One region of the Paenisporosarcina sp. P5_A11 genome, then DNA from elsewhere that is predicted to be linked to it. Evidence: predicted binding sites of a transcription regulator. Region 1 holds the regulator's gene; the other holds the start of a gene.

Region 1 (9,585 bases):
TTTTTCTAGCAAATGTTTATGTGGTAAAAGAAAATGAATTTAGAGTCGTCCGTCAATTTGGAGAAGTCGTTGAAATACGATTTGATCCCGGTATTTATATGAAAATCCCGCTTGTCCAAAGTGTTACAACGTTGCCTCGATATCAAATGACGTACAATGTTTCAGAAGCGGAGATCAACACTAAGGATAAAAAGCGTATTATCATCGACAATTATGCTGTATGGCGTATTACCAATCCTAAAGACATGATCACCAATGCAGGGACTCAAATAAGTGCCGAATCTCGAATGGAAGAGTTTATTTATTCAGTCGTTCGTACTGAGCTTGGTCAACTGGAATATGATGAAATTATTAATGACGAAAATACCTCGAGGGGCAGTTTAAACGATCGTGTTACTATTCGAGTAAATGAATTATTGAAAGCTGACAAATATGGAATTGAAGTAGTCGATGTTCGAATGAAACGAACAGACTTACCACCGGAAAATGAGCAATCTGTATATACACGTATGATTTCAGAGCGTCAATCCATTGCACAAAAATATTTATCTGAAGGTGATGCAGACAAACGGACAATCGAGGCTTCTACCGATCGTAAAGTTCAAGAAATGGTTGCAATCGCTCAAAAAGAAGCATCGATTATTACGGCTGAAGGAGAATCAGAGGCTGCAAAAATCTACAACAAATCATTTTCAAAAGACCCAGAGTTTTACGCTCTTTATCGAACTCTCGAATCTTATAAGAAAACGATTGGTGAAGATACGATGATTATTCTTCCATCAGATTCTCCTTACGCGAAAATTCTATCAGGCTATTTAGAATAGCAATCAGAAAGAAGCATCTCTTAATGAGGTGCTTCTTTTATTTAGGATTACAACAGAATTAAGGTTTCTTTACGTAAATATTCGGCCGAAGATGCTATTTCGACCTTCCTGCTTTTTTATTTTGCTAAGTTTAAGAATACTGTCTATATTAAAAAGAAAAAAGAGTACATTTGCGGCTAGCGCAAATGTAAGATAGACGACAGTATAGTTTAAATTAGCATTTTATAAAAAAAGAGGGAATCAGCTCCCTTTCCGCGGACGAACAGGCAAGCTCCTCACTCGTACCTCGCTGTGGGGTCTTGCCAGCCCGTTTTTCCGCAGGAGTGTCGCAGATTTCTTTACTATCCAAACACAATTTAAATGAGCCTATAGAAAAGCTATTTAAAAGAATGCTGTTGATAATGAAAAACAAACGAAAGAGTACATTTGCGGCTAGCGCAAATGCAAGATAAGCAATAGTTTACTTTAACAGAACCTTATTCTTTAAACCAATGTGCGGTAGGGATGCACCCTTAAAGCAATCGACCAGCTTTATCTTCAGGTTACTTATAAGGCAATGATGTATCGATTCCAACTTGCAGCGCAATTTTTCCAACTTGGACCCCGAAAATTCCAACTGAGCGATCGCTCACCGCAAATTCGAGCTTTATGCTGAAGATTTCTGCAAGTGGTCTCTAGCTCATCCGTTCAAATCTTAATGAAGTTAGTCATAGCAAGGGACGTCATTTTCTTTTCATCTACCTTACATGGTAATATGAAGGAAGATGACGTTTTTTACGAATAGAGGAGTGGAAAAGTTTTGAGCAAAAACAAAGTTTTATTACTAGATGGGAATAGCTTAGCGTATCGAGCATTTTTCGCGCTTCCATTACTGACAAATGAACACGGAATACATACAAATTCTGTTTATGGGTTTACTATGATGTTACAAAAAATAATAGACGAAGAACAACCAACTCATATGCTAGTTGCATTTGATGCAGGAAAAACTACATTCAGACACACGACGTTTGGGGAGTATAAAGGTGGACGTCAAAAAACTCCGCCCGAGCTTTCTGAGCAGTTTCCTTACTTACGTAAGCTTCTTACAGCGTATCAGATCCCTCAATACGAGCTCTCGATGTACGAAGCGGATGATATTATCGGAACGCTGAGTAAACAGGCTGAAGCAAAGGGAGAAGAAGTAATTATTGTCTCTGGTGATAAGGATTTAACTCAACTTTCTTCAGATACAACAACTGTTTACATTACTCGTAAAGGCATCACTGATATGGAGAAATATACACCAGCTCATATTCAAGAGAAATATGGGATAACACCTAATCAAATTATTGATATGAAAGGCTTGATGGGCGATTCTTCAGATAATATTCCAGGTGTTCCTGGCGTCGGAGAAAAAACAGCGATTAAACTATTAATGGAACATCATTCTGTTGATGGTGTTTATGAAGGCATCGATCAGCTAAAAGGAAAACTGAAAGAGAAACTAGAAGCCAATGAAGAACAAGCGAAGATGAGTAAAATACTGGCAACAATCGAAACAGAGGCACCCATTACAATTGGCCTCGATGATTTATCGTATAAAGGACCTGACATGGAAGAAGTCATTAAAATTTGGCAAGAGTTGGCCTTCAAGTCGCTACTTGAAAAAACGACGTATGCACAAGTAGAAGAAGTAAAGTCTGAAATAACATTTACTCAGTTGACCGAAATAACGGACGAGAATTTGTCTGATGAAATGGCTGTTCATTTAGAGTTATATGATGAACAATATCATACTGCTGATATGTTAGGTATTGCACTTGTTGATGACAAACATGCTTATTTCATCAAGGTCGAAGATGCATTTGCATCAGAATCATTCCGTACGTGGCTAGCCGATGATAGTAAGAAGAAAAGATTAGTTGATTCAAAAGCATCACTTGCAGCGTTTCACCGAAACGATGTCTTGCTCGATGGAGTTGAATTCGATTTTGTCCTAGCTGCATATATCGTTAATCCAGCAATAACGTCTGACGATGTCGCGGTATTATCTCGCGAATTCGGTTACGGTGATGTATTTACCAATGAACAAGTATACGGAAAAGGAGCAAAAAAATCGGTTCCATCTGATGCAGAGTTAGGTGAACATATTGTTAGAAAAGCAATGGCTGTTTGGAATTTGAGAGCAGTAATGGATCAAAAATTAAAAGACAATGAACAATACGAACTTTATCAAGAACTTGAGTTACCATTGGCAACCATTCTAGGAAAAATGGAGTCTGATGGTGTGAAAGTGGACCGTCAAACTCTTGTTGATATTGGTGAAGATTTAGCTGGAAAGTTAACGGAGATTGAACAAACGATTTATCATGCAGCTGGAGAGACTTTTAATATTAATTCACCTAAACAACTAGGTGTCATTTTATTTGAAAAACTAGGACTTCCTGCATTGAAAAAAACGAAGACAGGTTATTCAACTGCCGCAGACGTTTTAGAAAAATTAGAAGGCAAACATGAAGTGATTTCACATATTCTGTTGTTCCGTCAATTAGGGAAGTTACAGTCTACGTATATCGAAGGATTATTGAAAGAAATTCATAAAGATGATGGTAAGATTCACACGAGATATCAACAAGCTCTCACGCAAACAGGACGTTTAAGTTCAACCAATCCGAATTTACAAAACATTCCTGTGAGACTAGAAGAAGGACGCAAAATTCGTAAAGCGTTTGTTCCTTCACAACCAGGTTGGGTTTTATTTGCTGCAGATTATTCTCAAATCGAGCTGCGTGTTTTAGCACATATGTCAGATGATGAAGAATTAATCGACGCTTTCCGAAACGACTTAGATATTCATACAAAAACGGCAATGGATGTTTTCCACGTGGAAGCTGATGCTGTAACGTCTGACATGCGTCGTGCAGCTAAAGCAGTAAACTTCGGAATTGTTTATGGAATCAGTGATTATGGATTGTCACAAAACTTATCTATTACACGTAAGGAAGCTGCTGAATTTATCGATCGTTATTTAAAGAGCTTCCCAGGTGTTAAACAATACATGGATGATATCGTTCATGATGCTAAGAAATCAGGATTTGTTACGACGATTTTAAATAGAAGAAGATACTTGCCTGATATTACAAGTTCAAACTTTAATTTGCGAGGTTTCGCTGAACGGACGGCAATGAATACACCTATTCAAGGGAGTGCCGCGGATATTATAAAGAAAGCCATGATTGATATGGCTGCTCGTTTAGAGAAGGAAAATTTACAAGCAACTATGCTACTTCAAGTACATGATGAATTGATTTTTGAAGCACCTCCAGAAGAAATTGCGATATTAGAAAAGATCGTACCTGAAGTGATGGAACATGCGATTGAATTAAAAGTGCCACTCAAAGTGGATTATGCGTATGGTCTAACTTGGTACGATACGAAGTAAGGGGGCAAAAAAATGCCTGAATTACCAGAAGTCGAGGGAGTCGTAAATGCTCTTAAACCTGTAGTGACTGGAAAAACCATTGAAGGAGTCACTCTTTCCGCAGTCTTAGAAGTGTCCCGTAAGGCGGGGAAACAAGCAATCATCAAAGGAACCGAGCTCGCTGATTTTCAGCAAGAACTAGCAGATGCAAAAATTATTCAAATAGTAAGAAGATCAAAGTATATCTATTTTCATTTAGAGAAAAATCACCAGAGTAAGTTATTAGTGAATCATCTAGGAATGTCTGGGGCGTGGTTTTATGTTCACGAAACGCATGAAATTTCAGAAGAAAAATTCAGAAAACATATTCATGTGATATTTAAACTAAATGACGGCATGTTGTTGGTATATGCAGATATTCGCAGGTTTGGCGAAATGCGTTTACTTGAATCAGAAGAACAATTCCCCCCATTATTACTAATGGCTCCTGAACCGTTCGATTACTCGGCACTTGACCATTTTCTAGACTTGACTAAGCTTGTTAAATACCAAAACAAGTCTATAAAAGAAGTGATTATGGATGGGCAAGTTATTTCTGGATGTGGCAATATTTATGCTACCGAAGCATTATTTCGAATGCATATTCATCCAGCGAGAAAAGTAAATCGTATAAGTCAAAAAAGACTTTCTGAACTTTTTGAAACAGTAGTCGTTGTATTAAATGAAAGTATTTTGGTTGGTGGGAGCTCAATATCAGATTATCGCAACATCAATGGTGAAGCGGGCAGTATGCAACATAGATTACAAATGTACGGCAAGAAACAATGTCCACATTGCTTAGTCCCTACAAAACAACGAGTGCTAGGAGGACGAAACTCTTGGTACTGTCCTTCATGTCAACGATAAGAGGGTGAACATACAATGATTATAGGATTAACGGGAAGTATTGCGAGTGGTAAAAGCACGATTTCAGCCATGTTAAAAGATAAAGGATATCCGATAATCGATGCTGACTTAGTAGCTCGATTAGTCGTAGAACCAGGCACATCAAATTTACAAGAAATTGAGCGTGAATTTGGATCTTCCGTAATAAATAAAGATGGCACATTAAATCGGGAAGCTCTGGGTAAACTGATTTTTAACGATCCAGCAAAAAGAAAACAATTAAACGACTTGATGCATCCAGCAATTCGAAGCGAAATGTTTCGCCAGCGTGATGAACATTTGAAAAGCGGTCAGAAAACCTTGATTATGGATATCCCTCTCCTTTTTGAGAGTAGACTGCAACATTTCGTTGATAAAATACTAGTAGTATCTGTAACCGAAGAAATGCAATTGCAACGATTAATGAATCGGAATTCTCTTTCTAAAGACGAAGCAACTGCAAGAATTCAGTCTCAATTACCAATTTCTGAAAAAGAAAAAGGTGCCGATGCGGTCATTTATAATAACGGCACTATTGAACAATCAAAGGAACAATTAGAACGAATATTGACTGAGTGGGACATATAATGTCCCACTTTCTGAAAAATAGAACATTTCTATATTGCCAACTTTAGGTTTATCTTAATTTAAAATGTGTTATACTAATTTAAGAATAAAGACTAAAAGTAGAACATACTTGTAGGAGGATTTTTAATGCCAGCTTCTATCGCTATTAATGGTTTTGGCCGCATAGGTCGTATGGTTTTTCGTCAAGCTATTCTTCAAAATGATATAAATGTAGTGGCAATTAATGCTACATATCCACCAGAAACATTAGCACATTTGATTAAGTATGACACAAATCACGGGACGTTTTCCGCTGATGTTATAGTTGAAAAAAATGCATTAATCGTAAATGGTAAACGAGTGCAATTGGTAAGTGACCGCGATCCATTGAAGTTGCCTTGGAAAGAAATGAACATTGATATTGTTATTGAAGCAACTGGGAAATTTAATGAACGTGAAAAAGCAGCATTGCATTTACAAGCAGGGGCTAAAAAAGTAATTTTGAGTGCACCTGGAAAAAATGAAGACATAACAATTGTAATGGGTGTAAATGAAGATCAATTGAATATTGAAAAACATGATGTCATATCTAATGCAAGTTGTACGACGAATTGTCTAGCTCCGGTAGCAAAAGTATTGAATGATACATTTGGTATTGAAAATGGTCTTATGACAACTGTACATGCGTATACGAATGATCAAAAGAATCTTGATAATCCACATAAAGATTTACGACGTGCACGAGCTTGTGCACAATCAATAATTCCAACATCTACGGGTGCTGCGAAAGCGCTGTCATTAGTGTTACCTGAGTTAAAAGGTAAACTTCACGGTCTTTCACTCCGTGTGCCAACACCTAATGTTTCACTAGTTGATCTTGTAGTGGATCTTCAAACAGATGTAACAGTTGAAGAAGTAAACGCTGCATTTATTGAAGCTTCTAAAGGTGCTATGAAAGGGATTCTTGGATTTACAACTGAACCGCTTGTATCTATTGATTTCAATTCTGATCCACACTCTGCAATTGTGGATGGATTAACGACAATGGTCATCGGATCACGTAAAGTTAAAGTCCTTGCTTGGTATGACAATGAATGGGGTTATTCAGCTCGTGTAATTGATTTAACGAAAAAAGTTGGAGCAGCTCTAAAGGATAGAGTAATCGTATAAATAAGAATCCTTCCTGCTATTTTAACAGCAGGAAGGATTTTTTTCGTAATCTATTGCAATGTTGTTGAATACATCATATAATGTGAATCGTGTACTTTTAAAATATACACTGACTGCTTAAAGGGTTAGGACCTCTCTGGACTAACTTTCCCCCGTGGTAGTCTACTTTGATGATTCATCAAAAAATAATAACTTATCAAAGGGGGAAACGAACCATGGAAACAATGGGGCGTCATGTTATCGCAGAACTTTGGGAGTGCGAATTTGACAAATTAAACGATGTGAATTTCATCGAACGAACATTTGTTGAAGCAGCACTTAAATCAGGAGCAGAAGTACGTGAAGTAGCATTCCACAAATTTGCACCACAAGGTGTAAGTGGAGTCGTGATTATTTCTGAATCACACTTAACGATTCACAGCTTCCCAGAACACGGTTACGCAAGTATTGATGTATATACATGTGGCGATTTAGATCCAACAATTGCTGCTAAATATATTGCTGATGCACTTGGATCACAGACGCGTGAAATGACAGAAATTCCACGCGGTATGGGTCCTGTTACAGCGAGCAAACCTCTCGTAACAGCACATGCATAACACATAAACTGTTAAATGAGTAAGCAGAGGACGATATTCCTCTGCTTTTTCGATTTTTATGAATAATATTTGTTATAATAAGAACATTAACGAAAGCCTTAACCCAGGAGATTAAAATATGAGATGTCCAGCTTGCCAATATAACGGAACACGAGTCGTGGATTCTAGACCAGTTGACGACAATAAAGCAATACGCAGAAGAAGAGAATGTGAGGATTGTGGATTTCGCTTTACTACATTTGAAAAAGTAGAAGAAATGCCATTAATTCTAGTTAAAAAAGATGGATCACGAGAAGAGTTTAGCCATGAGAAAGTAATACGTGGTCTTATTCGTGCATGTGAAAAGCGTCCTGTATCTCTTGATATGCTTGAGGGAGTCGTATTCTCAATTGAAAAAGAGTTGCGTCGCATAGGAAACTCAGAAGTGAAGTCAGAAGATGTTGGCGAAATGGTCATGGACCGGTTAGCGAAAATTGATGAAGTGGCTTATGTACGTTTTGCGTCAGTTTACCGTCAATTTAAAGACATCAATGTGTTTATTGACGAACTAAAAGACTTATTAAAGAGAAATCCAGAAAACAAGTAGAAAGGAACAGGATGTTGTATGCAACTTTTATTTAAAGAACTTCAACCAGTAGATAGCTTCATCATCCAAATGCCTTATCCACTTGCTGATACAGATCGTCAACTCGTCACAATGTTGTACAAACCAATCATTGGCTCTGATGCTATGAGTCTATACTGCACTTTGTGGGCAGAATCCGAGAGCCATATTTCGGAACAATTATCACATTATTATTTAATGGATGTCTTGAACATGTCATTAAAAAAAATATTTGATGCACGTGTAGCTCTCGAAGCGATTGGTTTAATGAAAACATGGAAAAAAGATGATCATGACAAACGCATGTTTATATATGAAGTAGTTGCTCCGCTGGATGCCGCTTCGTTTTTCAGCGAGCCGATTTTGGCAACTTCCTTATATAGCGTAATTCATGAAAAAGCGTATATACGTGTCAGAGAAAGATTTGTGAAAAAACAAGCTCAACAAAGCGGCTATGAAAACGTCTCAAGAGATTTACAAGACGTCTTTAAAAGTAATCATGATTATACAAAACTTGGACATGTGTTTGATCCAGACCAAATGGAACAACCAAGTCGACCGAATAAATTACCATTTTATTCAATGGATTTTGATTTCGATTTATTAAAATCTGGATTATCTGAGGTAATGATTCCTTCAAGTGTTCTTACTTTATCGGTAAAAGAGTTAATTGCGAAAGTGGCTTTTTTGTATTCATTAAATGCTATTGATATGCAAAAAGTATTAATGATGGCTATAGATGATCAAAACCGTGTTACAGAAGAACGATTGAAAAAAACAGCAGCTGATTATTACAAGCTTTCGATTTCTTCAAAGCCACCTAGACTTACTCAAAAGCTACCTCAACAAAATAAAGTCGAAACACAAAATTTAGTGCTGTCTAAAGACCAATCCTTAATAAAATATTTAGAAGATACACCACCTCTAGAAGTGTTGCGTGACTTATCTAATGGTAAAGAACCGATGCCAGTGGAAGTTGACTTAGCCAACGAGCTTATTTTTAAATATAGTTTTCCACCTGCAGTCGTCAACGTGTTATTGCAATTCGTATTAATTCGCGCCAAGATGAAACTAAATAAGAATTACGTGCACAAAATCGCAGCTCATTGGCAACGTGAAAACATTCAAACGGCTGAGCAGGCCATTGAGATATCTAGGAAAGAACATGATCAATATCTGGATTGGCAAAATTCAGCGAAGACAGCAACACCGTACAAACGCAAAAATGTGCGTGATGAGAAAGTGCCTGAGTGGTTTTACAAAGCGAAAGAAACTCGCTCAACTAAACAATCAGTTGAGAATGAAGTAACCGAAGATTGGGAAACCAAAAAACAACAGTTGCTTGAGAAACTCGGTGTAAAAGAGGGGCAGGCGAAAACTAGTGGAACCAATAAGTGATACTTTAAAGCGTGTCGTTAATGCAGATGCATTTACAGAGCGATATGAAAAAATGAAATCAGAGATTCTAGAAAATCGTGGAGTTCAAGCATTTCT
Region 2 (4,196 bases), on a different contig from region 1:
TCTTTTACATAGCCTAATTAAAATCCGATTGAACCTTCCTCGTCTTCCCAGTCATTCTTTTTTGAACGTTTATTTTGTTTTTGAAGTTCTTTTATGCGCTCTTCAAAAGCCAGTTCACCATCATAATGCCAGTTTAAGGCAACAGACATATATAATTCATTTAATTGAGAAATCGATAAGCCTTTTGTCAAGCGTGCCATGTCATTGACTTGTTGGTGTGAGAAGATGTCCTTCAAATCAAGTTTACGTAAATACTGTTCTCGTACTTGAGCGGAAGGAGCCGGTATTTCATATGCTCGGTCAAAACGTCCAGCACGGTTAATCAGCGCAGGATCGATTTTTTCGGGATAGTTTGTTGTTCCTATAATAAATAACCCTTCTCTAGATTGCGTGCCATCTAGAGTGTTTAAAAAGACAGAACGTGTATATTCAGGCATAGAGTCTATGTCTTCAATGACTAGAATGGCTGGTGCTAGTCTTGTGACGATGCCAAATACTTCTTGTATAGAATGACTTCCAGTAAACTCAGTAATCTGCCAATACACTACGGGTGCGTTTGTTGAGCCAGTGATGGACTTAACTAACGTTGTTTTTCCGTTACCCGGAGAACCATAAAGTAAAATACCGCGCTTATAAGGCAATCCATATTCTTTAAAGAATTGGCCATCTGCTGTGAAAAATTGATCAATTGAACGGAAGATATCTTGTTTCACCGACTCCTCAAGCATAACATCCTCACGACTTACAACAGAATGTTCACCGTAATTGCGTCGCTTTACGCCATCTTCCGTATCCACTAAAAATGTAACAGACTGCATTAACATTTGCCTTAATTTCTCGTTAATATCTTGTAAGAAGGCTAAAGCCTTTTCAGGAGACTGGGCATAACAATGCATCTCTGGCCAGCTATGATCGGTGGTGTAAAACGTGACAATTGTTAGGGCAACTTCATGATTAGGGAAATAAATAAGTTGATTTTCAAACGTATTAACTACTTTTAAGTGGCTTTCATTAGCATCCTCGGAAGTTGTGCCTATTTTTCCAAGAGTTCGTGTCTCGTATATATGACTAAGAGACTCGTACTCAAGGAGGCCTTTTTCCATCATTTCAAGGACGTTGGTATCGAGTTGCGAAATGGTTTCACCAATATATATATGTTGCCATTGTCCAGATAACCTATGTTCAAGCTTGTCAATAATGCGTTTGGATACGAATGCAAGATCTTCGTAATGGGGAAGAGTTTGTCTCGTATCTTCAAGGTGTGATATAAGCGTAAGTGGTTTCATAAAGGCCTCCCATAAAATATGACTCAATTATAACGATTAAGTTGAAAAAAAGTTCCTCCAATTGGAAGAACTTTTCAGAAAATTATTTAGCTTTAATTTTACCAGTCCATTGACGGAAACCGCCTTGTAATTGATAAATCTGCGTATATCCTTTTTTCTTAAGAAACAAAGCAGTACGTGAACTTCTTGCGCTATTTTGACAGTACAAGTAAACAGGCTTATCTGAACGAATTTCTTTGAAGCGTTGGCGCATTTGTGAAGATGGGATGTTGCGCGCACCTAGAATGTGCCCGCCATCAAATTCTTTTGGTTCACGGACGTCTATGAGTTGTGCTTTACGATATCCCTCAATAAACTGTTCTTGGGTTAAACCTGAAACAGCTTTTTTCAATCGAAGTGATGAAATTAAAAAATAGACCACTAAAGCTAATAAAGCAGCACTAATAATATATATAAGTGTCAAAACAACTTCCCCTTTCTCTCTATGTTTTTATTATACTATTTTCTTGTGAGAAAACCCATCTTTTTAAAGCTTAAAAGATGGATTTTAAAGTTCAAGTTATATAGAACAAAGAGATAATGATCTATTCGAATGTCTATAACACACACAATATGGTTTTATGTATTATTGAAAAAATCTTGTATGAAAGATCTCGACTGTTTGAATTTTCTTTATAGTTTATTTAAATAATTTAGTAGCCACATGGCATTTGGTTTGGTAAGATGAAAAACATTGTGAGGAGGAAATTATATGTCCAAACCAACTTGGTATTTTATTAATTCCGGTGCTTGTCGTCCATCTTTTAATATGGCTTTAGATGAAGCATTATTAGATTGGCATAGCGAAGGACTCCTGCCTCCTATCGTACGTTTTTACGGATGGACACCAGCCACATTATCGATTGGCTACTTCCAACAAGTAAAGAAAGAAATTAATATGGAAGAAGTTAAAAAGCATAACTTAGGTTTTGTTCGTCGTCCAACAGGTGGTCGAGGGGTACTACATGAACATGAATTAACGTATAGCATTATCGTCAGTGAAGATTATCCGAATATGCCAGTGACAGTAACCGAAGCATATCGAGTATTAAGCGAAGGGTTATTAATAGGTTTCCAAAATCTTGGGCTTGATGCTTACTTTTCAATACCTGATACAGATGAAAAGAAAACTGATTTGAAAAAACCAAGAAGCGCAGTCTGTTTTGACGCTCCTTCCTGGTATGAGTTAGTAGTTGAAGGAAAAAAAGTAGCTGGCAGTGCACAAACTAGACAAAAAGGTGTCATTCTACAGCATGGGGCGATTTTACTTGATTTAGATGAAGACAAACTCGTCTCTTTATTTAATTATCCATCTGAAGCGGTAAAAGCTCGTGTTCGAAGAGGGTTACCAGAAAAAGCAGTAGCAATCAATCGTTTACGTGAAATACCTGCGACTATGGATGAGTGTGTAGCAGCGTTTAAAAATGGATTTGAAGAGGGATTAGATGTTAATCTTGAACCTTATTCACTTACAAATGAACAAATAGAATATGTAGAAGCTTTAGAAAAAAGGCGTTACGCGCATGACGATTGGACATACCGTAAGTAGTGGGCACAAAGTGCTATTTTTGGTATAAAATAAGTAAAATATACCTATAGACGTTGCGTGTGTATGTTCGACCATACATGCGCTTCAATTGATTTTAATATCAATATATAGTAATATATTTAATTATCTACACTACATATTGTGTTTTTAAGCATAAATAGGAGGAATGAAGATGGTACTAGTTTCCAAACAAACAATAGGTAAGTTAAACATTGAAAATTTAAATCAAGACATAGCATTATTTCCTCAAGTACATCCAATTACACAAGAAATGACACTTACGCATAAAGGGGTTTCCCGCTTAGTAATGATCGATCGCTATTCTTTTAAAGATATGGCGAAGGAAACATTGAAAGCAGGAGACTTCGTAGTTTTAACAGTGAAAGAAGATCCTAAATTCCCAGCCCGCGGCTTAGGTTATATTGTTTCAATTGACAAAGACGCGAACAAAGCAAAAGTGTTAATTGAAGAAGATTACCGTAGTGCTATTGATGATCCGACAGAACAACAACTTGGAATTGTTAATCGTTCTATTCATGTAATTGAAAAACCATTGGAAGTTTATTATGAACAAATTGCAAAACGTAACGCAACTGGTTTAGCATCAGTAGAAACAACTGAAGAAAAGAAAAAAGAATGGTTCCAAAAGTTTTATGAACAATTGGTAGCCATGAAATTTATTCCTGCTGGACGAGTTCTTTATGGTGCAGGGGCAGGAACAGATGTAACTTATTTTAACTGTTACGTTATGCCATTTGTGCCAGATTCACGTGAAGGCATTTCTGATCATCGCAAACAAGTGATGGAAATTATGAGTCGAGGTGGAGGCGTTGGAACGAATGGCTCAACACTTCGTCCCAGAAATACACTAGCAAAAGGTGTTAACGGAAAATCATCTGGTTCAGTATCATGGTTAGACGATATAGCGAAGTTAACTCATCTTGTTGAACAAGGTGGCAGCCGACGTGGTGCTCAAATGATTATGCTTGCTGATTGGCATCCTGATATTGCCGAATTTATTATTTCAAAAATGCAAAATCCGAGAATTCTTCGCTTTTTAATAGAGAATACAGAAGATGAAACGATCAAAGAGCTTGCGAAAGATAAACTCAACTTTAAACCTTTAACGCAACAAGAAGAAGCGATGTATCAAGGAATAGTCAATTATAAAAAAATTCCTGGACTAGGTGGATTCAGTGATGGCATTATTCGTGATGCCGAAACAAAATTACTAGACGGCGGTACTTACAGTGTAAACAACTCAGAGTTTTTAACGGGTGCTAACATTTCAGTAACTTTAACTGATGACTTTATGAAGGAAG

The links. Region 1 encodes NrdR, which represses ribonucleotide reductase genes. Its sites were predicted from a motif close to AACACNATATATNGTGTT; they were not measured.
Region 2: a site for NrdR is predicted at 3,003-3,020, ahead of AC1DOS_RS13065 (vitamin B12-dependent ribonucleotide reductase). Genes of this name have one in related genera too.

The regions. Positions count from the first base shown of each region.
Region 1 covers NZ_JBFUKT010000015.1:8,112-17,696, forward strand. The annotation lists gene hflC (protease modulator HflC) at 1-824, shown strand, start outside; gene polA (DNA polymerase I) at 1,624-4,248, shown strand; gene mutM (bifunctional DNA-formamidopyrimidine glycosylase/DNA-(apurinic or apyrimidinic site) lyase) at 4,261-5,133, shown strand; gene coaE (dephospho-CoA kinase) at 5,149-5,739, shown strand; gene AC1DOS_RS04855 (glyceraldehyde-3-phosphate dehydrogenase) at 5,866-6,888, shown strand; gene speD (adenosylmethionine decarboxylase) at 7,104-7,487, shown strand; gene nrdR (transcriptional regulator NrdR) at 7,606-8,073, shown strand; gene AC1DOS_RS04870 (replication initiation and membrane attachment family protein) at 8,092-9,489, shown strand; gene dnaI (primosomal protein DnaI) at 9,473-9,585, shown strand, end outside.
Region 2 covers NZ_JBFUKT010000098.1:217-4,412, forward strand. The annotation lists gene AC1DOS_RS13050 (AAA family ATPase) at 18-1,286, opposite strand; gene AC1DOS_RS13055 (rhodanese-like domain-containing protein) at 1,369-1,749, opposite strand; gene AC1DOS_RS13060 (lipoate--protein ligase family protein) at 2,038-2,874, shown strand; gene AC1DOS_RS13065 (vitamin B12-dependent ribonucleotide reductase) at 3,047-4,196, shown strand, end outside.